DNA from 2 places in the Neptuniibacter marinus genome. Region 1 is predicted to be linked to the other one. Evidence: predicted binding sites of a transcription regulator. Region 1 holds the regulator's gene; the other holds the start of a gene.
What was found. The regulator FliA, encoded in region 1, starts transcription of late flagellar genes. The targets are predictions, from matches to a motif close to CTAAAGTTNNNNNNNNNNCNGCCGATA.
Positions count from the first base shown of each region.

Region 2: flgM (flagellar biosynthesis anti-sigma factor FlgM) is a predicted target of FliA. The motif match lies at 12,133-12,159, and genes of this name have one in related genera.

Region 1 covers NZ_OZ245004.1:695,247-709,496, reverse strand. The annotation lists gene ACOQOE_RS03315 (DUF2802 domain-containing protein) at 1-77, opposite strand, end outside; gene ACOQOE_RS03310 (hypothetical protein) at 114-497, opposite strand; gene ACOQOE_RS03305 (hypothetical protein) at 564-1,343, shown strand; gene ACOQOE_RS03300 (ParA family protein) at 1,412-2,203, opposite strand; gene motD (flagellar motor protein MotD) at 2,204-3,139, opposite strand; gene ACOQOE_RS03290 (flagellar motor protein) at 3,140-3,880, opposite strand; gene ACOQOE_RS03285 (protein-glutamate methylesterase/protein-glutamine glutaminase) at 3,884-5,059, opposite strand; gene ACOQOE_RS03280 (chemotaxis protein CheA) at 5,083-7,176, opposite strand; gene ACOQOE_RS03275 (protein phosphatase CheZ) at 7,189-7,980, opposite strand; gene ACOQOE_RS03270 (chemotaxis response regulator CheY) at 8,002-8,373, opposite strand; gene ACOQOE_RS03265 (RNA polymerase sigma factor FliA) at 8,465-9,175, opposite strand; gene ACOQOE_RS03260 (MinD/ParA family protein) at 9,188-10,015, opposite strand; gene flhF (flagellar biosynthesis protein FlhF) at 10,029-11,453, opposite strand; gene flhA (flagellar biosynthesis protein FlhA) at 11,496-13,604, opposite strand; gene flhB (flagellar biosynthesis protein FlhB) at 13,747-14,250, opposite strand, start outside.
Region 2 covers NZ_OZ245004.1:3,313,271-3,331,984, reverse strand. The annotation lists gene alaS (alanine--tRNA ligase) at 1-1,013, shown strand, start outside; gene ACOQOE_RS15740 (aspartate kinase) at 1,035-2,276, shown strand; gene csrA (carbon storage regulator CsrA) at 2,418-2,603, shown strand; tRNA gene ACOQOE_RS15730 (tRNA-Ser) at 2,664-2,753, shown strand; tRNA gene ACOQOE_RS15725 (tRNA-Arg) at 2,763-2,839, shown strand; tRNA gene ACOQOE_RS15720 (tRNA-Arg) at 2,870-2,946, shown strand; tRNA gene ACOQOE_RS15715 (tRNA-Arg) at 2,970-3,046, shown strand; gene thiI (tRNA uracil 4-sulfurtransferase ThiI) at 3,127-4,593, shown strand; gene ACOQOE_RS15705 (OadG family protein) at 4,817-5,053, shown strand; gene oadA (sodium-extruding oxaloacetate decarboxylase subunit alpha) at 5,110-6,885, shown strand; gene ACOQOE_RS15695 (sodium ion-translocating decarboxylase subunit beta) at 6,896-8,197, shown strand; gene ACOQOE_RS15690 (histone deacetylase family protein) at 8,272-9,195, opposite strand; gene ACOQOE_RS15685 (tetratricopeptide repeat protein) at 9,489-11,093, shown strand; tRNA gene ACOQOE_RS15680 (tRNA-Arg) at 11,134-11,210, opposite strand; gene ACOQOE_RS15675 (flagella synthesis protein FlgN) at 11,290-11,778, opposite strand; gene flgM (flagellar biosynthesis anti-sigma factor FlgM) at 11,788-12,099, opposite strand; gene flgA (flagellar basal body P-ring formation chaperone FlgA) at 12,237-12,932, opposite strand; gene ACOQOE_RS15660 (chemotaxis protein CheV) at 13,016-13,954, shown strand; gene ACOQOE_RS15655 (CheR family methyltransferase) at 13,987-14,835, shown strand; gene flgB (flagellar basal body rod protein FlgB) at 15,112-15,507, shown strand; gene flgC (flagellar basal body rod protein FlgC) at 15,510-15,938, shown strand; gene ACOQOE_RS15640 (flagellar hook assembly protein FlgD) at 15,970-16,668, shown strand; gene ACOQOE_RS15635 (flagellar hook protein FlgE) at 16,679-18,607, shown strand.

The DNA of each region.
Region 1 (14,250 bases):
AAACGGCGAAATAAAACGAAACAGGCAGCAGAAGCTCCCATAGCAACAATCAATGACGCTATACTCAACCAAGACACTTTAATTGCTTCCCTAACATTGTTTTAACTATCAATTCAAAAGGATTGATCAAACTGTTTCATAAGCTCTGGAATATCAAGAATAGCGCAACGCTCTTCCATATATGTTCCCCATAACCAAGCGCGTGGATTATCACTACTTGCCCAAGACACTTTATCTGCAGGTATACGAACCGACTTCACCAGTTCATCACATGCTAGCGCCCAATGGCGTCCTCGTAAAATAATCAGCTCACTGTATTTTGCCATTTCCGGCTTGTAGCGCTCCGGAATTAGCCACAATGCAGTATCTATAACATTAGTTTCAACAGATAAGCCACCACCAAAACGTCCTAAACACCAATCATGAGTACCATCTAAAGTCAGCGCTACTGAACTTAAATGCACCGCACCTTCTATATGATCAAAAGGTATTGCCAAATTAAGCCCATGCATTTTCACCAAGACACAGTTGATCTCTCTGCTAGTCGCACCCGATAGACCTGCATGTTCCGGTGCTCGTGCTGCGGCTTGTGGCTCTGGCTCTGGCTCTGGCTCTGGCTCTGGCTCTGGCTCTGGCTCTGGCTCTGGCTCTGGCTCTGGCTCTGGCTCTGGCTCTGGCTCTGGCTCTGGCTCTGGCTCTGGCTCTGGCTCTGGCTCTGGCTCTGGCTCTGGCTCTGGCTCTGGCTCTGGCTCTGGCTCTGGCTCTGGCTCTGGCTCTGGCTCTGGCTCTGGCTCTGGCTCTGGCTCTGGCTCTGGCTCTGGCTCTGGCTCTGGCTCTGGCTCTGGCTCTGGCTCTGGCTCTGGCTCTGGCTCTGGCTCTGGCTCTGGCTCTGGCTCTGGCTCTGGCTCTGGCTCTGGCTCTGGCTCTGGCTCTGGCTCTGGCTCTGGCTCTGGCTCTGGCTCTGGCTCTGGCTCTGGCTCTGGCTCTGGCTCTGGCTCTGGCTCTGGCTCTGGCTCTGGCTCTGGCTCTGGCTCTGGCTCTGGCTCTGGCTCTGGCTCTGGCTCTGGCTCTGGCTCTGGCTCTGGCTCTGGCTCTGGCTCTGGCTCTGGCTCTGGCTCTGGCTCTGGCTCTGGCTCTGGCTCTGGCTCTGGCTCTGGCTCTGGCTCTGGCTCTGGCTCTACAGTATTGTCCTTAGCTGCCATTTCGATCACAACATCTGTTTCTTCGATACTCTCAGAAACTTGATTCTTTTCTTTTTCTTCGGCCGCCATCTGTCTATTTATGGCCGCAATCTCTGCTTCAGTATCTATACCTGCATCGGGATCCGACAGAAGAGATTCTAAATAATCAAAAACTAATTTCTGAACACCTTGAACTTCATCCAACGTTTCTAGGTTCTTTTTGGACTTACTCATAGAACCTCCTGCTTTTGACGCTCAAGCAACGAACGCAATAATCGTGCATATGAATGAACCCCTCGGCTGCTTGAATCCATAACAGAGGGAACAAGTCCTCGGATACTGGCATTACGGAACTTGGTATCTACTGGTATGACTGCGTTGGATATTTCATTCGGGTATTTATTATGTAATTCACGCAAACTACTAACAGAGGCTTGGGTACGGCGATCATAAAAAGTTGGAATAATCGTAAATGATAGTTTCTTATTTTTACTGCGGGCCCTATTAATCATACTAATAGTACGCACCATACGTTCTAAGCCTTTTAACGCTAAAAATTCTGTCTGCACGGGAACTAATAAATGCTGACAGGCAGCCAAAGCATTAACCATCAATACACCTAAAACAGGTGGGCTATCAATCAGTACATAATCATAACTATCACGAACTTGAGCCAACGCTTTTGCCACCTGCAGCCCCATACCTTGCTCGCCTATTGCTTTCCTTTCTAAAGTCGCCATAGCAGTGGACGCAGGAATCAGATCAATACGCTCATGGCTACTTTTCAACAATAAACGCTTAACCCCTTCACGATTAATTTTATTCTTGGTCGCAAACAGATCATAAACACTATGCTCCAACTCATCTGGGTCATAGCCGAAATAACTTGTTAAAGAACCATGGGGGTCTAGATCAACTAATAAAACGCGATAACCGACCTCGGCCAGTAGCCCAGCTACTGTCACAACCGTCGTCGTTTTACCGACCCCACCTTTTTGATTGGCTACAGACCATACATGCATTTATCTTTCTTCCTGCTGTGAAGAATCAGGCTCTGCTCGTCGGAACAAGACCTCGCCATCACCGGTTTCAATTTGCTCGATAACTGGGAGCTCTTTTTTATCTGGATTAGCGAAAACAGTTGATACAGCATCAGCACTTACTTGCTGACTACCAAATGAAGAGACTGTTCTCCGCACTTTTTCATCTCGAGATACAACAATCAGCACTCGGCGATTTAATCTTTGCCCTTCCGCTGTTCTGTTGCTGTAAGCCGGCTGAAATTCACCATAACCTACAGCGGCCATACGTTCAGGTTCTACACCAAAATACGCAAGCAACCGGACGACAGCGGCTGCACGTGCAGCAGAGAGTTCCCAATTTGACGGAAATGCGTCTGTAGATATTTTTTGGTTATCCGTAAATCCTTCCACATGGATAGGATTTTCCCTGCCCTTTAGTATTTTCGCTATCTTATCTAGTAATTCATCTGCTGCAGCATTAGGTAATGCGCCACCAGAGGGAAATAAGTAATTTGACCTCAATTCAATTGAAAGCCAAAGATCATTACCTGTAATTTTAATCTGTCCATCGTCGACCAATGAGGAGAAATCGACTTCCATCTCCTCTTGTAAAGCCTTTAAAGCATTCGTTTCTTTTTGATCCGGTACTGAAATCGTTACCTCAGGCGCATCCACATCTGTTTTTCCACCCGTAAAAACACCAAATCCACTATTACTACTCCCTTCGGGCGTGGTTTTATTGGCCTCTTCACCCTGATTCAGACCAACAAACACACCAGAAAGCGCTTCTGTTAAGTGTTTATACTTTTCTTCATTGACTGAAGAGATAGCGTACATAACAACAAAAAAAGCAAACAGCAGGGTAATAAAGTCCGCATAAGAAATAACCCATCGGTCATTTCTTGGGCCGCTGTCTATTTTTTGTCGACGAGGCATCTAACCTAAATACCCTTGTAAACGCTGTTGAATTGCCTTTGGGTTCTGCCCTTCTGCTATAGACATCAACCCATCCAAAATCATCTCTTGATGCTGGTAACGCATTAACACCAAACTTTTAATTTTATTGGCAACAGGGATCAAAAATAAGTTCGCAATACCAATACCGTATATTGTAGCAACAAACGCAGTAGCTATACCGGCGCCTAACGCAGCTGGATCTGAGAGGTTACTCATCACATGAATCAACCCCAACACAGCGCCAATAATACCTAATGTCGGTGCATACCCGCCCATGCTTTCAATCACTTTTACCCCCTGAAGATCTCGTTGTTCTAAAGTGACAAGTTCAACCTCTAAGGTACTACGGAGAATGTCGGGGCCTTTACCATCAGCAAGCAAAAGCAAACCTACTTTTATAAAAGAATCTTTTTCTTTATCGGCTTCAGTCTCTAAAGCTAACAAACCTTTTCGTCTAGCAATAACACACCAGTTAACAATTTTATCAACATTCTGACTTAGATCTTGTTTGTTACGCCCAAACGCCCAACCGACAAGCCTGAATGCTCTGGCAACATCTTGACTAGGTGACTGGATAATGGCTGCAGCTAACGTACCCCCGACAACAATCACTGCCGCTGGCACGTTCAATAATTCCTGTAACTGCCCTCCCTCAAGAAGATTACCCCCAAGTACCGCAGCTAGAGCGATTAAAACACCAAGTATTGCAGTTAAGTCCATAGATTAAGACCTTTTACTACTGAGAATAGAAACTAGTTCGGTTAGATCAAGAACAGCATCTGCCAGTCCCGCATTAACAACCGCCTGAGGCATTCCATAGATAGTGCAACTCTCTTTGTTTTGAGCCCAAATTGTTGCCCCCTGTTGCTTTAACATTCTTGCGCCATCACAACCATCTGCCCCCATGCCTGTTAATATGATTGCTAACACTTTTTTACCAAAGCTCTTTGCTACAGACGCATAAGTAACATCCACACTTGGCTTATAGGTCAGTCTATCATCACCAAGCATGATCTTAATTTTATCAGTACCGCGCGGATCAATAATCATTTGACACCCGCCTGGTGCAAGCAGCGCTCTACCCGGCTTCAGCAAATCACCATCTTCCGCTTCTTTTACTGCAATAGCACACTGTTGATCTAAGCGCGTAGCAAACACTGATGTAAACGCTTTCGGCATATGCTGAACCAGTAAAATAGGATGGGGAAAGTTAGCCGGAATCTGTGTCAAAATTTGCTGTAGCGCAGCGGGTCCTCCAGTAGATGAGCCTATAACAACGACTCTACAATCAGGCACGACCTTTTTACCATGAGAGCTTTGAGATAGACGAGAGGCTGTCTTCGCGGGCTCTTTTGTCAGTCCAGATTGAGCACTATTAGATGAAAAGCGATTACTGGAGGTTGGTGATCTAGGTGACTTGGATGCTAATAGCGGCTCGGACTTAAACACTCTAGATGAGCTAGCACTTGGATCAGAAAAACGGCTCCGCAAGCCTGCATGCCGAGAGCGCCCTAGCTCTACAACCTTGTCTCGTAGTTGCTTTTCTAAAGAATCGGAATGCGCCATCCATGCACGCATATCCTTAGAAAGGTAATCAAGTGCTCCAGCTTCAAGCGCTTGTATAGTTACTCGAGCCCCCTCAGATGTTAATGATGATAGCATCAATATATTTGTAGGGCATTCACGCATTATGATTCGAACGGCTTCAATACCATTCATTTGCGGCATTTCAACATCCATAGTAATAAGGTTAGGGCGCAAGCTCTTAGCTTGCTCTATAGCCTCTTTACCATTTTTTGCGGTGCCTACAACCTCTATCCGGCTATCCCCAGAAAGCAGATCGCTGATACGATGTCTAAAAAAGCCCGAATCATCAACAATCAGCACCTTAACTGGCATAAATCACGCTCCTATCGAAATTATTAAGAAGCGTAATGTTTAAGCAAGTTGGGAATATCAATAATCAGTGCAATCCGCCCATCGCCAGTAATTGTCGCACCAGAAAGTCCAGGAGTGCCATGTAGAATAGTACCTAATGGTTTTATCACTACCTCTTCTTGACCAACCAGCTGATCGACAATAAAACCCACTCGTTGCGTACCTACAGTTACAATAACCACATGTCCTTGCTCAGGAAGCTCTGCACTGTGCAGACCATCGATCAACCAACGTTTTAGATGGAAAAGCGGTAACGCTTGATCACGCACGATAATTACTTGCTGTCCATCAACTACGTTTGTTTTTGTTAAATCTAGATTGAATATTTCATTTACATTTACAAGAGGCAGAGCAAAGGCTTGCTCCTCCAAAATAACCATTAAGGTTGGCATAATAGCTAATGTTAAAGGAACCTGAATCGCTATACGTGAACCTTGACCGATCACTGAATCAATACTCAATGTACCATTCAGCTGGGTAATCTTAGTTTTAACTACATCCATGCCGACACCACGGCCAGACACATCAGAAATCTCTTTCTTAGTTGAGAAGCCTGCCGCAAAAATCAAGTTAAAACATTCTTGCTCAGTCAGTCTGCGAGCAGCTTCAGCATCCATCATACCGCGCTCAATAGCGAGCTCTCGTAGCTTTTCTGCATCCATTCCGGCACCATCATCCTGTATTGTTAGCAGAATGTGATCGCCTTCCTGCTCTGCAGACAAAAGTACATGACCTTCACGCTCTTTACCCGCAGCCTCCCTAATATCAGGCGTTTCGATACCATGGTCAACCGCATTACGTACTAAGTGAATAAGCGGATCTGCCAAAGCTTCAACCAAATTTTTATCTAAATCTGTCTCTTCACCCCGTAGTTCAAGGCGAATCTCTTTCTTTAAATTTCGAGATAAATCTCGAATTAAACGCGGAAAACGGCCAAATACTTTTTTCACCGGCTGCATTCGCGTTTTCATCACCGACATTTGTAGATCAGCGGTTACCATATCTAAAGTGCCGAGAGCTTTTGCCATCTCTTCATCTTCGCGGGTAACACCTAAACGGACCAACCGATTCCTAACTAGTACTAGCTCACCCACCATATTCATAATTTTATCAAGTAAGCGCGTATCTACACGTACATTACTTTCTGGCTGTGGCTTGGCTTGTGGATGATCCGCTTTAACAACGGCGGAAACGGCGTTATCTTTCTTCTCAGCCACTGGCGTTGGAGTAGGCGCTACAGCAGCAACAGGGGCGGGTGTTACAACAGCGGCTGGCGCTGGAGCAGGGACGGGTTCATGTACTGTTTCAACAATAGGCGCTTCCACAAAAGCGCCTTTACCTTGTGCTTGTAGCTCATCTAATAAAGCTTCAAATTCATCGTCTGTAATTAGCTCTGGATCGGCAGAATCATCAACAGCTGGCGGCTCTTTAGTAGCTACCGCTGCATCAGGTCCTTTACCTGGACCATGCAATTCATCCAACAAGGCATCAAATTCATCATCGGTAATAAGGCTATCATCTACAGGCGCTTCATTAACTTCCGCAGCGACCTCGGGCAAGTCACCAAGATCATCCAGCAGCATATCAAATTCATCAATTGTAGGATCCTGTGTATTAGGCGCACTAGATGTCTGTGCAGGAACAGGGTCTGGAGTTGGGACAGTTTTAGCGGCAGCAGGTTTAGGAGCTTCACCCTTAGTAAAGGCGACCAACGCTTGGATCAGTTGTGGATTGGCTGGTTCGAGCTCCTCTCCATTGCGCACAGCTTCAAACATAACATTGACACTATCTAAAGCTTGGAGCACTACATCCATGAGTTCCGAGGTAACTTTAATATCGCCATTACGCAGCATATCAAACAGATTTTCAGCATTGTGGCAGCAATCAACCATAGGCTCTAATTGCAAAAAACCAGCACCGCCTTTAACTGTATGAAAACCTCGGAAAATAGCATTGAGCAGATCACTATCGTCAGGACGTTGTTCCAGATCGACTAACTGTTCGGATAATTGCTCAAGGATCTCTCCTGCCTCAACAAGAAAATCTTCAAGAATTTCCTGATCCACTTCCAAACTCATATGGCGCTCCTCTTAAAAACCCAGACTGGATAACAAATCATCAACTTCATCTTGATCACTGACTACATCAGCGCTATCTTTCTTGATTTGTGGTCCTTCAGCCTGAATAGGATTCTTATTATTAGTCTGTTCATTTTCAGACTCTGTGGACATGTCGACGCCCGATATTTTTTCCACCTGTGCCGCCATTCCCATCAATGCAACAAGATGGCTTTCAACATTAGTGACGAGATTGATCACACGTCTAATCAACTGGCCAGTAATATCTTGGTAACTCTGAGAGACAACAATATCCGTTAATTCTTCACGTAATGTGCTGATTGTTTGTTCTGATTCTTCTTTGACTGCACAGGTTCTATCGTAAACGCCATTAAGCGATTTATGCTCTTTTTCCAACTGCCCAACTAATAACAATAAGTCTTTAAACCGCTCGCTTTGCTTATCTAATTTATCAACCAGAACAAGCGCTTTATCAACTCGGTCCATGGTCTCGTGGGCATTTTTTTCAGTCACTTCGATAACATAGTTCAAGTGATCAGCTGCATCAGTATCAGGCTGAGCAGTGCCATCAATTTCTAGGCTACGCCCAAGTTCACTTGAAAACGATTTAATTGCTTCATGAAGTCCACGTGTCAAATGCCCTACTTCACTAAAAAACGTTTGGTGACGAAACTCATGAAGTTCGCGAATAATCTCCATCGCATCAGGTAATTTACCTTCGTTGAGAACAGAAACAAGTTCCTGCGCCTTCAACTGCAATTCCATTTCAAAGTGACTTAAGCCATTGCCTGTTTCTGAAATCATTTAAAACTGACCTTTTATTATTTAACTCAGGCGCTCAAAGATTTTATCAATCTTTGCTTTAAGTACCGCAGCAGTAAACGGTTTAACAACATAACCATTCACCCCAGCCTGAGCGGCAGCAATGATTTGCTCTTTTTTAGCTTCAGCAGTAACCATTAATACTGGCATTGCGGCCAAGTTAGGATCAGAACGAACCTCTTTCAAGAGATCGATCCCTGTCATTCCTGGCATATTCCAGTCAGTCACTAAGAAATCAATACCGCCTTGTTTCAGAATTGGCAAAGCAGTCTGCCCATCATCCGCTTCAAGAACATTTGTCATGCCCAAGTCACGTAGTAAATTTTTTATAATTCGTCTCATTGTGGAGAAATCATCCACTACAAGAATCTTCATGTCTTTATTCAAGACCAGCCTCCAATTAACTCTGCACAACCCAGTGAGTCTACACTAAATTACCGCAATTACGTTGAGCCTTAGCAACTTATTATTGCCATTCACTTAATCGCGATCGCAATCTTAATGCTGCCTGACTATGAATCTGGCTTACCCTAGATTCACTAACCCCTAAAACCTGACCAATCTCTTTTAAATTAAGCTCTTCATCATAATAGAGCGCTAATACTAATTTTTCCCGTTCCGGCAAATTACTTATAGCGCCACTTAGTGCTTTTAAAAACGATTCTCGCTCAAAATGCTGATTTGGCCCGGGATCATCATTAGCAAATGTCTCTCCTGGCCCTTCGTGCTGAGGATTAATCATCTCTTCAAAGCTAAACAAACGACTATCAAGAGTATCTTTTAACAAATTGTGGTATTCATCCACAGAGATCCCCAACTCTTTTGCTACTGAAGCATCACTAGCATCTCGGCCTGTCCGCGATTCTATCTGCTGAATTGCCTCAGTCACTCGCCGACTATTTCGGTGTACTGACCGCGGAGTCCAATCTCCTCGGCGCACCTCATCAATAATAGAGCCACGAATGCGGATCCCTGCATAAGTTTCAAAGCTAGCACCTTTTGCAGCATCGTATCGCTTAGCCGCTTCAAGCAGGCCAATCATACCCGCTTGAATTAAGTCATCGAGCAACACTGTGGCTGGCAATCGAGCCAGTAAGTGATGGGCGATACGTTTAACTAGCGGCGCATACTGCTGAATTAACTCATCACTCGATTGTAATTGCAGCTGGTTGTACATACTGCCTCTTTATCAATCCGATGGGCGAGCTCCTTGTACAAGCCGCTCAACAAAAAACTCTAAATGACCTCGGGGCACAGCTTGAACTGGCCACCCATTTACTTTATTCGCTAATTGACGATATGCCAAGGATACTTTGCTCTTTGGAAAAGCTTTTAAAACAGCGACTTGGCGTTGCACCGCTTTACGAACATTTTCATCATAAGGGATTGAACCCACATATTGAAGCGTGACGTCAAGAAACCGATCAGTAACCGTTAATAACTTACCAAACATATTTCTACCTTCATTGTCCGTTCTTACCATATTGGCAAGGACACGAAAGCGCGTCATTTTATAATCCCGATTTAACAGTTTAATTAAAGCGTAAGCATCTGTAATCGACGTAGGCTCATCACATACAACAACTAGCACTTCCTGAGCAGCTTTCACAAAACTAACCACAGAATCCGAAATACCTGCCGCGGTGTCAATGATTAACGCATCAATATCATCAGAAACCTCATTAAAAGCATGGATTAGCTCCGCATGCTCATGAGGGGAAAGCGCTGTCATCTCCTGCGTACCGGAGCAAGCGGGTACAATTTTTAAATTTTCACAGACATCCAGCATGACCTCTTTTAGCCCACACTCACCACTTAAAACATCTGCAATATTTTTTTTCGGGCGCAAACCAAGCAACACATCAACATTAGCCAAGCCCAAGTCGGCATCCATTAGCACTGTACGATGTCCCATGTCGCTTAACGCCATAGCTAAGTTCACAGAGACATTTGTTTTACCAACCCCGCCTTTCCCACCTGTCACAGCAATTACTTTAACGGGCTTATGTTGATCAATCATTATTTCACCACTAACCCATTTTATACGCTGAGTCTAACGCGACCGCATTTTTTTCAGCTTCAATTGCTCTTTGCGCCGTAATCACAGCCCTACTTACAAGCTCATGTTTTTGAGCAATATCGATATCATCAGGTATTCGCTGCCCATCAGTGACATAAGTCACGGGTAAGCGTTTTTCCACAATTAGCGAGATCGCCTCGCCCAAACTACCTGACTCATCCATTTTGCTTAAGACACAACCATTCAACCCAAGGTTTTTATAAACATTAAAAGCTTGTTCAACGACTCGGCGCTGACTACTACAAGAAACGACTAATAGTTTTTTTAATCGCAAAGTGACACTTTCAAGCATTTCCAGCTGCGCCTCGCTATGCGGCTCTTGCGCATTCAATCCCGCCGTATCAATCAGCACGAGGCGTTTATTCTTAAGAGAGTGTAGAACATCATCTAAGCTATTTGCTGCATCAACGACCCTGACGGGGACATCCAAGATACGCCCAAATGTACGCAACTGTTCATGGGCTGCTATACGGAAGGTATCAGTTGTCACTAAGGCTAAGCTAGAACTGCCATATTTCAATACATAGCGCGCCGCTAGCTTACCTATAGTGGTTGTTTTACCTACACCTGTAGGCCCTACAAATGCAACCATACCACCACGTTCAATAAAATCCTCGCCTAGTACAGGAATAGAATCCGATAAGCGAGACAACGCATTTTTCCATGCTTTATTAGGCGGCAGCCCCACCTCCATTGAACCTAAAAGATGGGCTGATAATTTTTCACTAACACCTAACATTTCCAACTTTCGCTGTAATGGGGGTTTTGAAAAACCAGAATTAACATTTGATCCTGATAAAGCCTGCTGACTTAATAGATTTTTGAGCTGCTCAATTTCATTCTGCATTGATCTAATTAAGCTACCTCCCCTCTCCTCTTCAGGCTGAGGGATTGATAGTTCTTCACGCAGATCAAGACCAAGATCAGCATCATCAAGCACCGAACCTGTCATGAAGTTTCGGTGAGCGGCATCCGCTTTCTTCTTCTGCCTCTCTTTAAGTGAGGCTAAGATTGCGCGCAGCTCATCATCATCATTATCAAGCTGCCGGTTAACTTTGCCAGATGTGTCATAATTTTGACCACTCCCCATCTCAGCTTCAGCGATCTGCATTCGGGCCTTTTGCAATTCACTTGCCAGATCCCCTTTTTGACCATGAGTTAAGACGTCAATTTGGCTTTGCCGTTTTTGCTCTACTTTCTTCTTACGAGAAAACTCGTGTTGTGCCGCCTCATAATCATTTTCATGGGCAGCAACAACCTCAACACCACCCGCAACGCGATGGTTCGATACAATGACGGCATCAGGACCTATTTCATCCCGGACCCTACGCATGGCCTGGCGCATATCTGGTGCGAAGTAACGTTTTACTTTCATATCAATTCCTTATCGGCCAAATAAGGCTCAGCTAAAATATACTTAACCATTAACTTCACCTCCCACCGTTGCAACGATAGTGACCTTTTTATTTTCAGGAATTTCCTGATAGGAGAGCACATGGATCTGATGCTCGCCATAACGAACAAACTTGGACATTAACGGTCGAACAGGCGCTGCGACCAATAGCACTGAAGGACGCCCCATCATCTCTTGCTGTGTAGCTGTTTCAGACAAAGACGTTTGTAATCGCTCCGCCATACCCGGCTCCAAAACTAAACCGTTATCTTGCCCCTGCTGCACAGAATTCAACAATAGTTGCTCCAGCTGTGGAGCCAAAGTAATAACAGGCAGCTCAGGTTCTGAACCATTAATATTCTGAACAATTAAACGAGCTAAGGAGATTCGGACTGCCGCTGTTAATCCGAGGGGATCTTGAGTACGGCTCACGGCATCAGCAAGAGATTCCGCAATCGTTCGAAAATCTTTTAAAGGGACCTGTTCCATTAGCAAGTTCTGCAATACCTTCAGCAACACACTGAAAGAGAGCTTTCCTGGGACCAATTCTTCCACTAACTTAGGTGAGGTTTTGGTCAACATATCCAGCAGCTGTTGCACCTCTTCATGCCCCAACAACTCATGCGCATGCACTTGAAGCAATTGATTTAAATGTGTAGCTACGACCGTGGATGCATCAACTACCGTGTAACCTAGAGATTGCGCCTGCTCTTTTTGTGACTGTTCAATCCAGATCGCGTCGAGACCAAAAGCAGGATCTTTTACTTCAACCCCCTGCAACTTACCAAAGACCTGACCGGGGTTTATCGCAAGTTCTCTATCTGGATAAACTTCAGATTCCCCCACTACAACACCCATTAAGGTAATGCGATACGCACCGGGCAAAAGATCAAGATTATCTCGAATATGGACCGACGGGACTAAAAAACCAAGATCTTGCGATAGCTTTTTACGAACACCCTTGATTCGGCTTAATAACTGACCTCCCTGCATCTTATCGACCATAGGAATTAAACGGTATCCCACCTCAAGGCCGATCATATCCACAGGCATCACATCATCCCAATCAAGGTCTTTCTTCTCTGCCTCATCCTCTTGCGGTAACTCTGCTTGTTCTTTTACCTGCTGCGCTTCCGCTAAAGCTTTCTTTTTCTCTTGCTGTATAACCCACCATGCTCCCCCGCCTGAAGCTGCAGCCAGTGACAAAAACGCCACATGGGGCATACCGGGGATTATCCCCATAATGGTCATAATCCCCGCAGAAACTGCAAGTGCCTTAGGCGAAGCAAACATCTGCGAGATAACCTGTTTACCCATATCATGGGAAACATTTTGTCGAGTTACCATGATCGCTGCCGCAGTAGACAATAACAGTGACGGGATCTGTGCAACCAAGCCATCACCAATGGTCAGCAGTGAATAGAAACGCATAGCCGTTTCAAAATCAAGGTCATGCTGAAGCATCCCTATACCCAAACCGCCCAGCAAGTTGATCACTAGAATCAAAATACCCGCAACAGCATCGCCTCGAACAAACTTTGAGGCACCATCCATTGATCCGTAAAAATCTGCTTCTTGGGTCACATCTTGACGACGTGCGCGCGCTTCCTCTTGACCTATAAGACCTGCATTCAAATCAGCATCGATCGCCATCTGCTTGCCGGGCATCGCATCCAATGTAAATCTCGCACTTACTTCTGATATACGCCCCGCACCTTTAGTCACTACAACAAAGTTAATAATAATCAGAATAAGGAAGACAACAAAACCAACCACATAGTTACCGCCAACAACTACCTCACCAAAGGCTTCGATGACCTTACCGGCAGCATCACCACCCTCATGGCCAGCCAAGAGAACCACACGGGTTGACGCGACATTCAAAGAGAGGCGCATCAATGTTGCAATCAGAATAATGGTCGGAAAAATAGCAAAATCGAGGGGGCGATCGGAGTAGACACAAACCAGCAGAACAACAATAGAAAGAGCAATATTAAACGTAAACAATACATCTAACAAAAAAGGCGGAACGGGCAGTGTCACCATCGCCAAGATAACAAGCAGCAGCAAAGGCACACCTATATTGCCTTTACTTAATCCGCGAACATTATCGAGAATTACCGCTTTATCCACCCAAACCCCAAACCGTCAAAAAAACATCATTTAAAAGTATCATTCGACCAACACAGCACATACTTACACAGACAAACAAAAAATACGCTGTTTTTTTGACGAACAATCACACAATGGCAAGAAAATGCAATTTTCGAGCCATTTATAGATCATCTTTAAACTCATCAGGAATAGGCAACTCATCTACCTTAACCTCTGTAGGTCGCTCAGCTTGTCGACTTTTAAAACGCTTAAGCTGAAACACATAAGCCAGCACTTGAGCCACAGCCATATATAGCCCAGAAGGGATCTCATCATTAATTTCAGTAGAGTTATAAATAGCACGCGCCAAGGGCGGAGCAGAGAGTATAGGTACATCATTGGCTTCAGCTATCTCCCTGATTTTGAGAGCAACAAAATCTACGCCTTTAGCCACCATAATCGGCGCATTACGATCATCGCCTTCATATTTAAGAGCGACGGCATAGTGGGTCGGGTTGGTAATGACAACATCAGCCTCAGGCACAGCACTCATCATCTGCCTTTGCGCTATTTCACGCTGCAACTGCCGAATACGCCCTTTAACTTCAGGCTTACCTTCCGTATTTTTTAACTCATCTTTAACTTCTTGAAGGGTCATTTTCATTTTTTCTGTGTATTCATAGAG
Region 2 (18,714 bases), 1.1 Mb from region 1:
GTTCATTGACTGTAGGTGATCATATTTTACCTGAAGTAGACGCGGTACGCCGTCAAGCGATTGCCTTGAATCATTCAGCTACCCATCTATTGCATGCGGCACTTTCCACTGTATTGGGGGGGCACGTGCAGCAAAAAGGCTCTCTTAATGATGAAGAGCGTTTACGCTTCGATTTTTCTCATTTTGAAGCGATGACGGCTGAGCAGATAAGTGAAGTTGAGCGTCTTGTTAATGAGCAGATTCGCCAGAATTCAGAAGTTGTTACTGAAATCATGGGAATAGATGCAGCTAAAGAGAAAGGCGCAGCGGCATTGTTCGGTGAAAAATACGATGAGACCGTTAGAGTCCTAACTATGGGGGGGGACTTCTCCATCGAGCTTTGTGGTGGTACTCATGCTAAGCGTACTGGTGATATAGGTTTATTAAAAATTGTATCTGAAAGCGGTGTAGCTGCAGGCGTTAGACGTATTGAAGCAGTCACAGGTTTAGGCGCTCTTAACTGGTTGAACGAAACAGATTTAACTTTGTCTACTGTTTCAGCGTTAGTTAAAGGTTCGCGCGAATCTGTTATTGATAAAGTTAAAGGATTGTCTGAGCGAAATCGTCAGTTAGAAAAAGAGCTGGAGCAATTGAAAACTAAGTTGGCTTCAGCGGCGGGCTCAGATCTTCTTGGCTCTGCAATAGAGGTTAGCGGCGTTAAGGTGCTTGCGGCTCAATTAGAAGGTGTAGAAGCCAAAGCACTACGTGACACGATTGATCAGTTGAAAAACAAGTTAGGTAGTGGCGTGGTCGTATTAGCTACTGTGCAGGATGGCAAGATCGCTTTAGCAGCCGGTGTTACTAAGGAACTGACAAGTCAAATTAAAGCGGGCGATATCATCAAAGACCTGACGGGTAAAATTGGTGGTAAAGGCGGTGGTCGTCCTGATTTTGCGCAGGGTGGTGGTACGGATTTAGATGCATTGTCTGCTGCGCTTGGTTCAGTAGAAGATCTTGTTAAGGCAGCGGTTTAATCTGCTCGTAGGGTATTAATTATGGCGCTGTATGTACAAAAATACGGTGGTACATCCGTAGGTAGTGTTGAGCGGATTGAAGCTGTGGCTGAAAAAGTGCAAGGCTTCAAGCAGCAGGGGCATGACATCGTTGTTGTTGTGTCTGCGATGAGTGGTGAGACTAATCGTCTTATCGGCTTAGCTAAAGAGATACAGCCGCAAACACCAAGTCCTCGTGAGATGGATGTGCTGCTCTCTACAGGTGAGCAGGTAACTATAGCTCTACTCTGTATGGCGCTAGAGAAAAGAGGTGTTCCTGCGCGTTCTTATACGGGTAGTCAGGTTAAAATTTTAACTGACTCTTCCCATATGAAAGCGCGGATAGAGGATATAGAAGTCTCATCTATGCAAGCTGATTTGGCTGAGGGGCGTGTTATTGTTGTTGCCGGTTTCCAAGGTGTTGATGTTGACGGCAATATCACGACTTTAGGTCGTGGAGGTTCTGATACGACGGGTGTCGCATTAGCTGCGGCATTAAAGGCTGACGAATGTCAGATCTATACTGACGTTGATGGCGTATACACTACTGATCCTAGAGTTGTTAGTGGGGCGCAACGCTTAGATGTGATCACCTTTGAGGAGATGCTAGAAATGGCCAGCCTTGGTTCAAAGGTGCTGCAGATTCGCGCGGTTGAGTTTGCTGGAAAATATAAGGTTCCCTTGAGAGTGCTGCATAGTTTTCAAGATGGGCCGGGTACGTTGATTACCATAGAGGATGAGTCAACTGTGGAAAAACCAATTATTTCAGGTATTGCGTTTAATCGTGATGAAGCAAAACTAACGGTTATGGGAGTACCTGATATACCAGGTGTGGCTTCCAAAATATTAGGTCCAGTTAGTCGTGCAAATATAGAAGTTGATGTGATCGTGCAGAATGTTGCTGCGGATAACACAACGGATTTTACTTTCACTGTACATCGCAATGATTACGATGTTGCGCGTAGCGTGCTTGAGAAGGCCTCAGAGGCGCTTGGGGCCCGTGAGGTGGTGGGAGATAACAAAATTGCCAAAGTTTCTATTGTGGGCGTTGGTATGCGCTCTCATGCGGGAGTGGCAAGTAAAATGTTTGATGCTTTGGCAGAAGAGAATATTAATATTCAGATGATATCTACCTCTGAAATTAAGGTTTCTGTTGTTATTGCTGAAAAGTATCTAGAGCTGGCAGTACGTGCTTTGCACTCTGTTTTTGAGCTAGATGCGAACAACTCTGTAAGTGAAAAATAGCACTTATAGTGGGAAGCTAGTCTATAGTTAGGTTAGCGTTATTATATGGGCAGCGTATTGGTAGGGTATTGGATGAATACCGGTGTGCAGGTTGTTTTGTTGAGCAAGCTGGCCTTGGATGTACAAAGGAGATTCTAAAGTATGTTAATTCTTACTCGTCGTGTAGGCGAAACTTTAATGGTTGGTGACGAAGTCACTGTTACAGTCCTTGGTGTGAAGGGTAATCAGGTTCGTATAGGTGTAAATGCGCCTAAAGATGTGTCTGTTCACCGGGAAGAAATCTATCAGCGTATCCAGCGTGAGAAGGAAGAAGAGGGAAATCAGTAATAAATTTCAAATCTTTTCTTTCCTTTTTAAAATCAGTTAGGTATATTACGCGCCGTTGTTGGTGAGCTGGCCGAGTGGCTGAAGGCGCGCCCCTGCTAAGGGCGTATAGGAGAAATCTTATCTAGGGTTCGAATCCCTAGCTCACCGCCATTTGATTAAGCGCCCGTAGCTCAGCTGGATAGAGTACCTGGCTACGAACCAGGCGGTCAGAGGTTCGAATCCTCTCGGGCGCGCCAATCAAATACAACGGTCTTACTTTTTGGAATGCGCCCGTAGCTCAGCTGGATAGAGTACCTGGCTACGAACCAGGCGGTCAGAGGTTCGAATCCTCTCGGGCGCGCCACTTCAAAAAAATATTTCAGATATGCGCCCGTAGCTCAGCTGGATAGAGTACCTGGCTACGAACCAGGCGGTCAGAGGTTCGAATCCTCTCGGGCGCGCCATCTAAACCTAAGCTGTATATGTATATCCCTTCGTTTTATAATAACCATTCATATTCCTTTATATTGTTGAGCTCCCCGCTATGAAGTTCTCTATTCGTTTATTTCCAGAAATTACTATTAAAAGCCGTCCGGTACGCAAACGTTTGATTCAGCGATTACAGAGTAATCTGCAGAATATGATGCGTCGTGTTGACGAGCAGATTAAAGTGCGCGGTCACTGGGATAAGCTCGATGTTGTGTGTGAGGGGGCTAGTGCCGAGATCGTGGCGCAAGTCGTTGATCTTATGCAACGTACGCCGGGTATTCATAGTTTTGTGGAAGTGACAGAGTATCCATTGGGTGATTTTCACGATATATACGAAAAAGCTCATGCTATTTATGCAGATGAGTTGAGGGGCAAAACGTTTAAGGTACGTGTGAAGCGCTCAGGCAAACACGAGTTTCGTTCTATTGATGTTGAACGTTATGTAGGGGGTGGGCTTAATCAGCACTCAGAAGCCCTTGGAGTGGATGTACATAAGCCTGATCTTTATGTGGATTTAGAAATTCGTAATGACAAGCTGCATGTGGTTACGAATACTTACAAAGGTCTTGGCGGTTTTCCGCTCGGTACACAAGAAGCGACCTTGTCTTTAATTTCAGGTGGATTTGATTCCATTGTTGCCAGCTACATGTCCATGCGACGTGGCTGTAAAACCCATTTTCTTTTCTTCAACTTAGGTGGGCATGCACATGAGATTGGTGTGAAACAAGTTGCCCTGTATTTATGGCAGCGATATGGCTCCTCTGCGCGGGTTAAGTTTATTACCATCCCGTTTGATGAAGTTATAGGTGAAATTCTTCAGTCCGTTCATCATTCACATATGGGTGTTGTTCTTAAGCGCATGATGATGAGGGCTAGCGAGCAGGTCTCCGATCGTATGGGGATAGATGCTTTAGTGACAGGCGAAAGTATTGCTCAAGTCTCTAGTCAAACGTTACCTAATTTGGCGATTATTGATGCTGCGACAGAGAAGCTCGTGGTAAGGCCGCTGATAACAATGGATAAGCAAGATATTATCGATATAACGCGTGAAATCGGTGTTTATGATTTTGCTAAAAATATGCCTGAATACTGCGGAGTTATCTCTGATCGTCCGACGACGTGCGCTAAGAAAGACCGCGTCGAGAAGGAAGAGTCAGATTTTGACTACGAAGTGCTAGAAAGGGCCTTGGAGCGCCGCCAGGTTATCAGTATCGACGAGATTGTTGAAGACGTAAATATTCATGCGGAAGTTGAGGCCTTAACCAACGTCGGTGCCAATCAAGTTGTCGTTGATATTCGTGCGCCCCATGAGCAGGAAAAGAAACCCTTGAATATTCCGGGATGTGAAATTCAGTTGGTACCCTTTTTTGCTCTATCCACCGCGGCAGATGGCTTTTCTGAAGACAAAGATTATCTACTATACTGTGAGAAAGGTGTGATGAGCCAGATGCATGCCCACCAAATGCAAGAGCGGGGTTTCAGTAACGTAAAAGTGTACCGCCCAGGTGTAGCCGAAAAATAGGGCTGTTTTTTAGTTTAAGCGGCAGTGTGCCTATGTTTTTGGGTATTATGCCGTTAATTAGATGAATTTTGATCTCAATTTATTGCCAGAAATAGACTTTTCGGGTTTAATTGTGGTCCATTTGCAACCAGTGCATTCGCTAGTGAACGTTTATAATTTATAAACGGATCAAAAGTCGCTTACTAAGCGAATGGGTTTCGATAAGTACAGGAGCATCCATAAGATGGAAAATCTGCTATCAGAAGGCCTAGAATTAATGGCCTTTGGTATGGGATTCGTATTTGTATTTCTAACTTTGTTGGTATTCACAACTTCGGGAATGTCAAAAGTAGTTAGCAAGTATTTCCCAGAAACACCTGCTAAGCCGAAAGCAAAAAAAGCTGCACCAACAGCTGCTACGGCTAGTAATGATGAGTTGATAGCTGTAATGACAGCTGCTGTTCATAAATACCGTTCATAAACAAAGAACGGATAAATAAAGAATAATCTGCATTAATCGACAGAAGGCCATTACCCATGACCGACGCTAAGAAACCACTTGGTATTACCGACGTAGTTTTACGTGACGCACATCAGTCACTTTTTGCTACGCGTATGCGAGTTGAAGATATGCTGCCGATCGCGGAAAAGCTGGATAAAGTAGGCTTTTGGTCCCTAGAAAGCTGGGGCGGCGCAACATTTGACTCATGTATTCGTTTTATCGGAGAAGATCCGTGGGAACGTATCCGTCTGCTTAAGCAGGCAATGCCAAATACTAAACAGCAGATGCTTCTGCGTGGACAGAACCTGCTCGGTTATCGTCATTACGCCGATGATGTTGTAAACAAATTCGTTGAGCGTGCTGCAACCAATGGTGTTGATGTGTTCCGTATCTTTGATGCGATGAACGATCCACGCAACCTTGAAACAGCGATTAAAGCTGTTAAGGCAACTGGTAAGCATGCTCAAGGCACAATCTCTTTCACAAAAAGCCCTGTTCATACCACAGATATGTGGGTTGAATATGCAAAAACGTTAGAAGATAAAGGTGCCGACTCTATTGCGATCAAAGATATGTCAGGTATCTTGACGCCTTATGATGCATTTGATCTGGTTTCCCGTCTTAAGGCGCAAACGGATCTAGAAGTTCAGCTACATGCGCACGCTACATCAGGATTGTCAGATATGACAATCCTGAAGGCAGTAGAAGCGGGTATTGACCGTGTTGATACAGCCATCTCTTCTATGTCGATGACTTATGGTCATACGGCTACAGAGTCTGTAGTTGCTGCCTTAGCCGGTACAGATCGCGATACAGGCCTTGATCTGCTACAACTTGAAGAGATAGCAGCTTACTTCCGTGATGTGCGTAAAAAATACGCTAAATTTGAAGGTTCTCTACGTGGAACCGATTCTCGTATCCTTGTTGCTCAAGTACCTGGTGGCATGTTGACTAACATGGAAGGCCAGCTGAAAGAGCAAGGCGCTGCTGATAAGTTTGACGATGTGTTGGCAGAGATTCCACGAGTACGTGAAGATCTAGGCTGGATCCCGTTGGTAACACCTACGTCTCAAATCGTAGGTACGCAAGCGGTGATTAACGTCCTTATGGGCGAGCGTTACAAAACTATCTCTAAAGAAGTTCAAGGTATCCTTAAAGGTGAGTATGGTGCAGCTCCTTCATCATACAATGTAGAACTTCAGACGCGTGTTTTAGATGGCGGCGAAGAGATAACTTGCCGTCCTGCTGATCTACTTGAGCCAGAAATGGATAAGCTTGTTGCTGAGTTGAAAAATCTAGCAACTGAAAAAGGCATCAACCTAACGACTGGTGAGAACGAGATTGACGATGTTCTAACCTATGCGTTATTCCCACAGATTGGCCTTAAATTCCTTGAGAATCGTAATAATCCTGATGCATTTGAACCTGCACCAACATTAGAGGACGCACTAGCGATGTCTGCACCTAAGAAATCTGGATCAGAAGTTTACACAATCACTGTTAACGGTCAGAACTACGTTGTACAAGTGGCTGAAGGCGGAGATATCTCAGCTGTAGCACCCGCATCTGCTGCGCCAGCTGCTGCTCCTGCCGGCGAAGGTGAAGATATTCCTGCACCGCTAGCGGGTAACATTTGGAAGGTTGAAGTGTCTGCAGGACAGGCGGTTCAAGAGGGTGATGTACTTGTTATCCTAGAAGCGATGAAAATGGAAACGGAAGTACGTGCAGCACGCGCAGGTACTGTTGTGTCTGTTGATGTGAGCGAAGGTGACGCTGTTCAGGTTGGCGATTCTTTGCTGACACTGGCGTAAGGTATTCTAGATGGAAAAGTTAACCCAACTGTTTACAGCCTCAGGTATTTATAATATCACGGGCGGCCAGTTCATCATGATTTTGGTTGGCTTGTTGCTATTGTTTCTAGCCATTCGAAAGAACTTTGAACCTTTATTGCTAGTGCCTATTGGCTTTGGCGGCATTATGGCAAATATCCCTGAAGCGGGACTTGCTTATTCTGCAGTTGAAAACGCAGTGCATTTTGCTGTACCTGAAGTGTTGAACTCGCTTGCAGGTGCGCTCAATATAGCTAGTACAGACCCTCATGAGATTCTTCATGCTTACCATGGTGCATCAGCTGCTGAGCATACGGCTGCAGTTTATGCGGCTCAAGATAGCGGTTATAACAACGGAATGTTGTATAACTTCTATACGGTTGCTATTGCTTCGGGTGCCGCACCATTGCTGATCTTTATGGGCGTAGGGGCGATGACTGATTTTGGTCCCTTGTTGGCTAACCCTAAAACACTGTTCTTAGGTGCTGCTGCGCAATTTGGTATCTTTGCGACTGTATTAGGGGCTGTTGGCCTAACAACGCTGGGTGTTATGGACTTTAACATTCAGGAAGCCGCTGCTATAGGTATCATTGGCGGTGCTGATGGACCAACAGCAATCTATGTGACGAGCTTGCTTGCTCCTCATTTACTTGGTGCAATTGCGGTAGCTGCTTACTCTTACATGGCGCTCGTTCCCCTGATTCAGCCGCCTATCATGAAAGCTTTAACTACAGAAGCTGAACGTAAGATCGCAATGCATCAGCTACGTCATGTGAGCAAGACTGAGAAGATTCTTTTCCCAATCTTACTACTTGTACTTGTTGCCTTGTTACTGCCTGATGCTGCTCCATTATTGGGTATGTTCTGCTTTGGTAATTTAATGCGAGAGTGTGGTGTTGTTGATCGTTTAAGTGATACTGCACAAAATGCACTTATTAACATTGTTACTATCTTCTTGGGCTTATCTGTTGGTTCTAAATTGTCTGCAGATAAGTTCCTCGATTTCCAGACGCTTGGTATTCTGTCTTTGGGTATTGTGGCGTTTGGTATTGGTACTGCCTGTGGTGTTATCATGGCTAAGATCATGAACAAAATGGCAGGTGGTAACGCTATTAATCCTCTGATTGGATCAGCTGGTGTATCAGCTGTACCTATGGCAGCACGTGTATCAAATAAGATCGGTCTTGAGTCGAACCCTCAAAACTTCCTTCTGATGCATGCTATGGGGCCAAACGTAGCGGGTGTAATTGGATCTGCAGTGGCTGCGGGTGTAATGATTAAGTTTGTAAGTTAAGCTTATTTCAAGACGATAAAAGTAAGTCATTAAAAAGGCTGCCACTTGGCAGCCTTTTTTTGTTGATCTTGGTGTTAATGTCCCGAAAGAACTTCGATATGAGCTTGTACGCTAAAGGCGAGCGATATTGGGTTATAACCGCCCTCTAAAATAGACACTATGCGATTCTTACTATATGTCTTTGCCGCATCCATCAAAAACTGAGTGACCCAGCGATAGTCCTCTTCATTTAGTTTTATATCTGCCATTGGGTCTTCATGATGGGCATCAAAGCCTGCAGAGATGATGATCATATCGGGCTTATGTGCTTGTATCGCAGGTAACCATCTTGATTCAACCAATTTGCGGAACACCATGCCATCACTATGGGCTTCCATAGGGCAGTTTATGATATTGTCTCGCTGGATATCGCTATAGCGTTTGGGATAGAAAGGGTGCTGAAAGGTCGAGCACACTAGCACTTCAGGCCTGTCTTTAAATATATCAACGGTCCCGTTTCCTTGGTGGACGTCAAAATCAAAGATCGCCACGCGTTCTATACCTGGCTGCTGTAAGGCATGCATGGCAGCAATTGCCGCATTGTTATAAAAGCAGAACCCCATAGGGTTATTATGCTCTGCATGATGCCCAGGCGGACGTACAGCGCAGAATGCGTTTTGAGCTTTGCCTGCAATTACCCTGTTTGTGGCTAATATAGCTGATCCGGCTGCTAAGCTTGCTGCATGTAATGAGTCTGGGCATAGGGCGGTATCTTCATCGGTATAGATAACACCTTGTTCAGGAAGTTTCATTTCTAAACGCTTTTGATGGAGATGGGCATGAACTAATTGGATCTGTTCAGGGAGGACGTGAACGGATTGAATCTGTTCAAGTTCTTGCATCAGCCCTGTTTTTTCCAGTACTTTCTTAATGGCGACAAGGCGAATAGGGCTTTCTGGATGCTCTGGCCCCATATTATGTAAGCCACAATCATCATGTGTGATAAATGCTGTAGTCATAAGTATCTATTTTTATATGTTTTTATGTAGTGTACCTGAAACCTATAGATGAAGAACTCATCATATTGTATCAATACTCCCAGATTACGCTCAGTGGGAGCGGTTTTTCTTGATCTGGGTCATGCGCGTTTAGTTGTTCTCCCTATAAGATAGTCAACACAGCATAGAACTGTCTTGGCACCAAGTGTTTCACCCTACGCTTGGTGCTTTTTTTGTTTTCAGTAAATGCTTTTGTCTTGAGGCCTCCGCTTTTATACTGCATACATATATGTAACTTTATCGCGGATGGTTGAGTGGCCAAAGTAGATTATTCTGACAAAAAAGTGTTGCTGATTGAAAGTAGTGGCAACATGCGTGCAACAATCTTCTATATGCTAAGAAGCTTAGGAGTAGTGAATCTTAAAGCCATCACTATTAATGAGCGAGTCCTATCCGAAATATCCGAAAATAACTACGATGTTATTCTGCTCGGTCATAACATAAATGACAGTGTTGCCGGTATTCAAATTCTTGAAGAGTGCCGCTATCTTGGTTATATAAAACCAAGTGCGTGCTGGGTTTTTATGACCAGCGATTCGTCGCAAGAAGTTATTTTGCATGCAATTGATAGCCGCCCTGATGAGCTTATTATGAAGCCTTTCTCAATCGATGAGCTTAAGCATCGATTAGATAGCATCTTGTTTCGTAAAACCATTTTTAAACCCATTGACGATGCGCTTGAGATTGGAGATTACCCTACGGCTATAAATTACTGCAAAAATAACTTTGCTAGTTATGATGCCGAATATGATGAAGCACAGTTAATTTTATCGCGTTTATTAACTCAGTTTGGTAAATCGCAGGAAGCTGCCAAAATTGCAGAAAAGCTCTATTGGAAAGGCCATGATAAAGAAGCGGGCTTGTGTTGGGCACAGGCGCTTCTAGCGCAAGGTAATATTGAAGAAGCGCAGCGATTGTTAAATGAGCTGATTAGTGAATACCCTTTATTTATTGTTGCTTACGACCTTTTAGCTTCTAGTCATGAGAAAAATGGTGATCTTGAATTAGCCTGTGAAACAGTAAATGAAGCCACTCAAAGGTCGCCATTGGGTATCCCTCGCCAAATGGAATTGGGTCGTTTAGCTACCCAAACAAAAAAACTCGACCTCGCTGGAGGTGCTTATAAAAAGTCGATCGCATTAGGTCGGCATAGTTGTTATAAGTCCCCAGAACCGTATTTACGTCTAGCAAATGTAAAGCGGATAGAGCTTTCGGCAGCAGAAGGTAATGCAGAAATAGGGCTTCATAATGAGTTTGAAAGCATAATTGAACAGGCTTATAAAACCTTTCCTGAAGATCATCTGTTAAAAGTAAAAGCGTCATTGCTAAAAAGTGAGATGTATAACCAACTTGGTGATACTGAAGCGGCAAGTAAATGCACACGTGATGCTCAGAGAGCTAATTCGGAGCTATCCACACCGTTAAACTTAGAACGTGAACTACTCAATGTAATGGGTGATGCTGTACCGCTGATCGAGCCTGAGAAGACGAAGCGTGTAACACCTGCGGTCAGTAAAAAACATGACCCTGAGATGAGTGTTAAAGTGAATCGCTTAGGTGTTAAGCATTACCTCTCAGGTAAAATGCCTCAAGCCCTCAAGTACTTTGGTCTAGCGACCGAATATGACACGACTAACGTCAATGCCTTGCTTAACTTGGCTCAACTTTTTCTTGAGTCGGCGAGAGACACCGTAGATAAGCGTGCAGAGCGCTTAAAAATGGTAGAACGTTATTTAAAATTATCGAGCCGATTGGTTTCTGATGGCGTTGAGAAAGATAAATATCACCGATTACAACAGTATTTAGAGCAAGGAATAGGTAAGTTGCCTAATGGTTCTTTGGGAAATCTTATACGCTAACCGGCTGCCGAAGATGTTTTCGGACTTAAAGCTGAAGAAATGGTGTCCCAGAGAGGATTCGAACCCCTGGCCTGTCCCTTAGGAGGGGACCGCTCTATCCTACTGAGCTACTGGGACTGAAGTAGGTGTGAAATTCTGCGAGATTCTAGCGCTAATTCTATGAAGAGTCACTAGCTAGGCGTGGTATTAGGATGGTTTAGGCTTTGCCTATCCTGTTTTGAGCTTTATAAAGCCCAGAGCTGCCTGCTTTAGTGTAGAGCTGATCCTGTTTTTTCTGTCCGCGCACAATGGCTAGTAACTGGGTTACATTTTGTTGACTGCGGTGAATCGCTTGCTCGTTACGCTTATTTTTATGTTGTAATTCTTTCAAATACTGCTTGATAAGCACGTAGTGTTCAGCTGCTTGCGATAAAAATGGGCTGTCTTCTTCCATATTTCTGGGAAGCCCATAATCACCCGCTTCGATGTTATAACCGAAAGATTTCAGTAGTTCTACGCGTTCGAGGGTGAAATTATGGAAGCTATTGAGCAGGGCCATTTTTTCCTGAGTGGTATCACTCAAGCGATCAATGTCTTTGCTGCTCAGAGCTTCAAGCTCTTTGTCGTAAATAGAGCTGAGTGATTCTAAAAGCAAAATACCCTGCTCTAGCAGGGTATTAAGTTCTGTTATTTGTTGCTCAGTCATGTCATTGCTTTAAAGTAGGTTATCAAAGTTAAGCATCTTTTCAGCTACGCGTTCAGCGTTAATCTGATAGCTACCACTTTCTATTTCCTGTTTGATTCGCTCGACACGTTCATTGTCCACATCAGGTGTGTCAGACAGTTGTTTGTCAACATTCTGCAGTAACTGTGCTGCATTGCTGAGATTGACTGTATCACCTTTATTGGACGGGGGCTGCTGGGCAACTGCACCGTTGCCATTTTTGGCAGCGTTACCTTGCTCATTAGTCCGTGCACGAGTGCTTGCCGTCTGTGATGATGACAGGCTCGTGAGATCATTAATCATTTATCCGTCCTCTATATTGTATCTGAACAAGCTTATCGGCGGCTCTTAATAGAACTTTAAGAAAAAATTAAATTATTTTCTTGTGGTATTGATGCAGTATAGCAGTTGAATTATGGCCAATCTACTTGGGTTTAAGGCTAAGGGACTTGTACTAAGCCCGCTTGGATTATTTTAGCTTTAACCATCACTCCTGAACGGTCATTTCTGACTTTTATCTGTTCCCCTAGTGTGCCGCTTTCGAGGGCAGTACCTGATGTTCGGATACTTACGCCATTAAGCTTGGCTTCAATAATAAGTGCGTCCCCTTTAGATACAGCTAAAGGTACTTTGAGCATTGATGTGGTTATTATTGTATCGGCGGCAATGCTTCTTTTGCTTGTCCAGCCTAGAATATCTTGGAGTTTGGTAAAATAAGCCGATCTTAAAGAAGTTATCTCAACCTCTTTAAGTTTTATATCTTGGATGCTGATATAGGTTCCGCGGGCTAAACTAGATTGTGCGACTACAGCTATATCAAATTCTTTTACTTCTGCTGTTATGAATAGCTGCCAAAGAGGTGATGGGCAGCGCGCTTTTAGGGTGATACGACTGCCATTTCCCTTTGGTGTTTGAAATTCATACGGTTTTAAACAGCTTTTTAGGTTGATTTTTCTGCTAATCGGGTTAAGTTTGATCTCTACACGTGTGCCAGTCCCTGTGTTGCTGTAGTGTTTATATAGGTAATGTTCAGCCGACTGCTCAAGTTTTTCTGCTTCACCAGCAGCAAAAAGCTGTAAAGGTGACAAAAGAAAAGTGGTTAGTAGGAAAAGTCGTGTTAAATTATAAGTATTCACGTTGTGTCATCAATATTCAGGGTGGCGTATTTGTGTGCAATATAAAAATAGAATTGATTTAATCTCTACGGGATTGTTAGATCATGTCAGGTATCCTAGATAGTGTAAACCTACGTACTCAGATGGTGGGCCAGAATAGGCTCGAACTATTATTGTTCGCTTTGGAAAGTGATCAGCAGTACGGCATTAATGTGTTTAAAGTACGAGAAGTTTTACAGTGCCCAAAACTTACAGAGGTCCCTAGACAGACTTCTGCGATTAAAGGGATGGCACATATTCGTGGTGAGACAATTCCTGTATTGGATCTGTCAGAAGCGATTGGGCGTGAGTCTGTACCTAAAGATCAACGTAGTGACTGTTTTCTGATTGTCGCTGAGTATAATCGTCGTACATTGGCATTTTTAGTGCGCCAAGTAGATCGTATTCTGAATACGCAGTGGGACCAGATTATGGCTCCACCAACAGAAATAGGTGTAGAAAACTATCTGACAGCTATTTTTGAGCACGAAGATCGACTGATAGAGATCTTAGATGTCGAGCAGATTCTTGCTGACCTTTACCCTATGGCTACAGAGGTAAGTAAAGAGGTGGCTGATGATCAGCTTCGTGAAAAGGCCAAAGAATATCAGATACTTATAACTGATGACTCTTCGGTTGCGCGTAACCAAATGAAGCGTAGTTTAGAAAGTCTAGGGATTAAAGTTACAGCGTGTAATAATGGTCGACAGGCATGGGACTTCTTGTGTGATTTGGCCGATCGTGGGGTTGATGTAACAACTCATTTCCTGATGGTTATTTCAGATATAGAAATGCCTGAAATGGACGGTTATACCTTAACTTCTATGATCCGTGATGATGAGCGTATGAAAAATATGCATGTTGTTTTACATACATCCCTATCCGGTGGTTTTAACGTATCAATGGTTAAAAAGGTTGGTGCTGATGGCTTTCTTGCTAAATTTAACCCTGATGATTTGGCGGCAGCGGTTGTGAAACGTATTAATCAAGTTGAAACAAAGTAGCAGCGCATGTTGAATAGGAGTGCCTACTCTTCATGAGTATTACGCCTCGGGCTGGTTTTGCTATTACGGATTCTGATTTCGAACTATTTAGTCGCTTTCTTGAAGAGACGAGCGGTATATTGCTGGCTAAACATAAGCAATACCTAGTTCAAAGCCGGTTGGGCAAAATCGTTCAAGAGCAAAACTGTCTTAGTTTAAAAGAGCTGATTACTAAACTTCAGGGCCCTGCTTCAATGAAATTGCGTGAGCAAGTTATTGATGCGATGACGACGAATGAGACGTTATGGTTTAGAGATGTACATCCATTTGATATTCTTAGAGATCGTATTTTACCTGAGCTGTTAAGTCGTGGATCAGGTTCAAAAATACGTATCTGGTCGGCTGCATGTTCTACCGGACAAGAACCATATTCCATCAGCATGACGTTTGATGAGTTTAAAAAGAAAACTCCGGGTAAGTTGTTATCAGAAGAGATTGTTGCCACCGATATATCTACGCAGGTATTAGCCCAAGCTCGACGTGGTGAGTATGAGATGTTAGCGATTGGTAGAGGGCTTTCTCAGGATCGCTTAGTTCAGCATTTTAGTGAGACTGCCGGTGGTAGCTGGGTTGTTAAGCCTGATATTAAAGCGCGTGTGCGTTTTCAAAGCATTAATCTGTTAGGCCAGTACTCGGCGCTGGGCCAGTTTGATGTTATTTTTTGTCGTAATGTGTTGATTTATTTCTCCAGTGAGAAAAAAACTGAAATTCTAACTAAAATGCATTCAGTGTTAAAACCTGGTGGTTATCTGATTTTGGGAGCATCAGAATTTTTGTCAGGTTTATCTGATAAATATCAGATGATTCATTGCCAGCCTGGAATAATTTATCAAGCAATCTGAATAAATATTCGATCTATTATGAAGCCGTAGATATCTTTCTGCGGTTTATTTATCTTCCGCTTTCCGCTTTCCGCTTTCCGCTTTCCGCTTTCCGCTTTCCGCTTTCCGCTCTATTTGTTTGCCGGGCGGCAAAGAATAGGTTTTATATTGCCGTTTCTTGCCTGTAAGTTTAACGAATATTAGTCGGTTTTTTTATATATATTTGTTAAATAAAGGTTTTTTTGTTTTGGTATATGTATTGCTTGGTAGGACCTAGTCAATAAAGGAGATCGTTTGATGGCAATTAGCTTTGATGCAGCACTGGGGATACATGATGATGCACTATTGTATCGTGCACGTCGCGCAGAAGTGCTGGCTAATAATATTGCTAATGCAGATACGCCTAATTTTAAAGCCAAAGATTTAGAGTTTTCTCAGATCTTAAATCAGGCATCTGAGATGACAATTAAACAAACGGTAACATCTCCTAAGCATCAAACAACGTTATTAAGTCCTGATCTTGCCGCAGACATGATGTTTCGTATTCCTTCTCAGGCATCTGTTGACGGTAATACAGTTGAAGTCCAGCAAGAGATGGCTCGTTACACTGAGAATGCACTGGATTATCAGACATCTTTCCAGTTGTTGAATAAAAAAATTACAGGGCTGAAATCAGCGATTAAAGGTGAATAGTCATGTCTTTGAGTAATGTTTTTGGTATTGCAGGATCAGCGATGAATGCGCAAACGATCCGCTTAAATACTACAGCGAGTAACATGGCAAATGCTGAAAGTATTAGCTCTAGTGTTGATGAAACCTATCGTGCACGTAAGCCAGTTTTTTCGGTGCAGCAGGTCGACCCGCTGGCAGATAATGAGTTTGGGGTTGCAGCAGGGAAGGGTGTACAAGTATTAGGTATTGTTGAAAGCCAAGCAGAGCTGCGCAAAGAGTATAGCCCTGAGCATCCAATGGCGGATGAACAAGGTTTTATTTATTACCCAAATGTTAATGTGGTAGAGGAAATGGCAGATATGATATCGGCTTCTCGTTCCTTCCAAATTAACACTGAAATTCTAAATACGGCCAAGCAGATGTTGCAACAAACCATCAGCCTTGGACAGTAATAAACAAATTAAGACGCGAGGCTAAATAGCCATGAGTACTGTAGATGGCGTAAATCAAAACGTCTTTGAACAAATCAATCAGACGAATCAGACCTCGAGCACAGCGACAAGTCAGACGGATGATGATAGTGATATGTTCATGCGGCTGATGATTGCTCAGTTGCAAAATCAGGATCCTTCAAGTCCTGCAGATACAACTGACTTTATGCAGCAGATTGCTACCATGTCGCAGGTTGAAAGTATCAACCAGTTGAATACATCGATTAATGAGATGTCTCAGTCGATGTTGTCAAGTCAAGCAGCGTTGCAGGCTTCGGCGATGGTTGGTCAATCGGTTTATATTCCTGGTGATACCTCGGAAGTGGGTACACAGGCAAATCCATATGCCCATGGCTCGTTTAATCTAGAGACAAGTGCATCGGACGTGCGTATCAAAGTTTATAACTCAAGTGGTTCTCTTGTAGACACTATGCAGCTCGGAGCAGTTGAGCAAGGTGAACACGAGTTTGCTTGGCAGATGGCGTTTGATGAGGATGGTAATCCTGAGCTACCAGCAGGGGATTACACATTCACGGTTGAGCGTCTAGATGATGGCGAATACAGCGCAATAGACACTAATCTGGCTTATCAGGTAAATAGTGTGACATTGGGCGAGAATGGTATCGGTATGAAAGTAAATACGAACGCAGGCTCTTTTGATGTCAGCGACGTGAAACAGATCGGCGTGTGAGGACAGGATAATGGCAGGTTTTAATACAGCAGTAACCGGTCTGAAGGCAGCAACTACAGACCTTGATGTGACTGGTAATAATATCGCGAACGCGAGTACAGTAGGCTTTAAGTCTTCACGTACGGAGTTTGGTGATATTTATGCGACAGCAGTTGTGGGGGCGGGCTCATCGAATGTAGCGGGTGCGGGTGTAACCGTGACCGATATCGCTCAAGACTTCCAAGCCGGTACGATTGAATTTACTAACAACAACCTTGATTTAGCGATCAATGGTTCCGGTTTCTTTCAGCTTGATGACGGACAAGGTGGCACAACTTATACTCGTGCAGGGTCGTTTGAACTAGATAAAGATGGCTTCATGGTGTCGAAAACTGGTAAATATCTTCAAGGATATGGTTTGGATGAGGAAGGAAACCGTTTACCTATTGGCAACTTGGCGGTTACTCAGAAAGAAAGTCCACCTAAAGCGACAGAGGAGATTGATCTCTCATTTAATATTGATTCTCGCGAAGATCCTGAGACGCTTTTAGCGGACTATGATAAGGATGAACCAGGTTCATTCACCTATAGTACAACGGTTCGAACCTTTGACAGCTTAGGTAACGAGCACACAATTAAGGTCAATATGGCCGAAGCACGTCCTGTTCAGGCTCAGCAGCAAGTGACAAGCTTAGCAGCGGGTGACACGATTTCTGGTGTTACTGTAACTGCTGCGCATATGACTGAACTTGCTGGTTATGCGGCTGGAGATGTTATCTCTTCGGGGGCGTTCTTTAGTGACTTGACTGATCCTGTAACCGGTGACCCGAGAATCGGCAGCGTAGTGATTAACGGTGCAGGTGATATTACGTTACGGTTTAAATCGGAATTTCCAGAGCCCGATCTTGTGCAAGTGACAGGTACTGCTGCGGTTGCTGAAATTGCTGAAATTGATGCTAATGAAACGTATACTTTCGCGATTGATGGTGGTGAAGTGCCTTTGGCTGCTGCGGTTGTGCTTGAGGTTGGTGGAATTTCAATAGGCACCTTAGGTATTGGTTCTACCGCGGATCAGATAGGCCAAGCGATCGCCGCAAGTGAGGCGAAAATCTTAGATGCAAACCCGAGTGTTGAATCGGTTATCTACGATAATGTTAATCAGGAAGTTGTCGTCACTTATAAGGCAGAAGCCGGTGATATCACACCTGCTGAAGCAATCACAATTGCTGAAACATCCGGTGCTGCTGCTGGGACGCCTTTTGATCCCGCTATCGTGAAAAATGGTGATAACTCATTCCAAGGTGTATACCGGATGTATGCATACTTGAATGGATCTGAACAGCTAGATATAGGGAAAGAACTTGACCCAGGTGAAACGGGCACAGGTACTGAGCCGGGGCCGATCTTAGTTAAGTTTGATCCATCTAATGGTTTGCTTACAGGTATTAATGGCGATCAGTTCTCTGCGGGTTCCGTTGTGCCAACGATTACAATTAGCGGCGCAGATCCTGCTGATTCAACCACTGTTATTGATCTTGATATAGCTAATACGACACAGTTTGCTTCTTCATCGATCGTTAAATCGTCGGCTCAAGATGGTTATACAAAAGGTGATTTGATTGGGGTTACTTTTGGAGGCACCGGTGAGATGGTTGCAAGTTTCTCCAATGGTCAGACTCAGGACTTAGGTGTTGTAGCTATAGCGACGTTTGAAAATCAGTCAGGTTTATCGCCTTCCGGTGATACGGAGTGGACTTCAACGCTAGCTTCAGGGGATGCGATTGTGAACCCACCAGGTACAGGTCTGAATGGTACCTTACAATCGGCTGCTTTAGAGCAATCTAACGTAGACCTGTCTGCCGAGCTTGTCTCTTTGATCGAAGCACAGCGTAATTTCCAGGCAAACTCGAAAACCTTGGAAACACTCAATACAGTGACGCAGAATATTTTGCAGATATAAGGTTTATACTTTCTTCATTAAAGGCCGCATTAGCGGCCTTTTTTCGTTTCTGGCACGTGTGTTGCTATCTATATAACTAGAGAAAAATAAATTCATAGAAACAAACG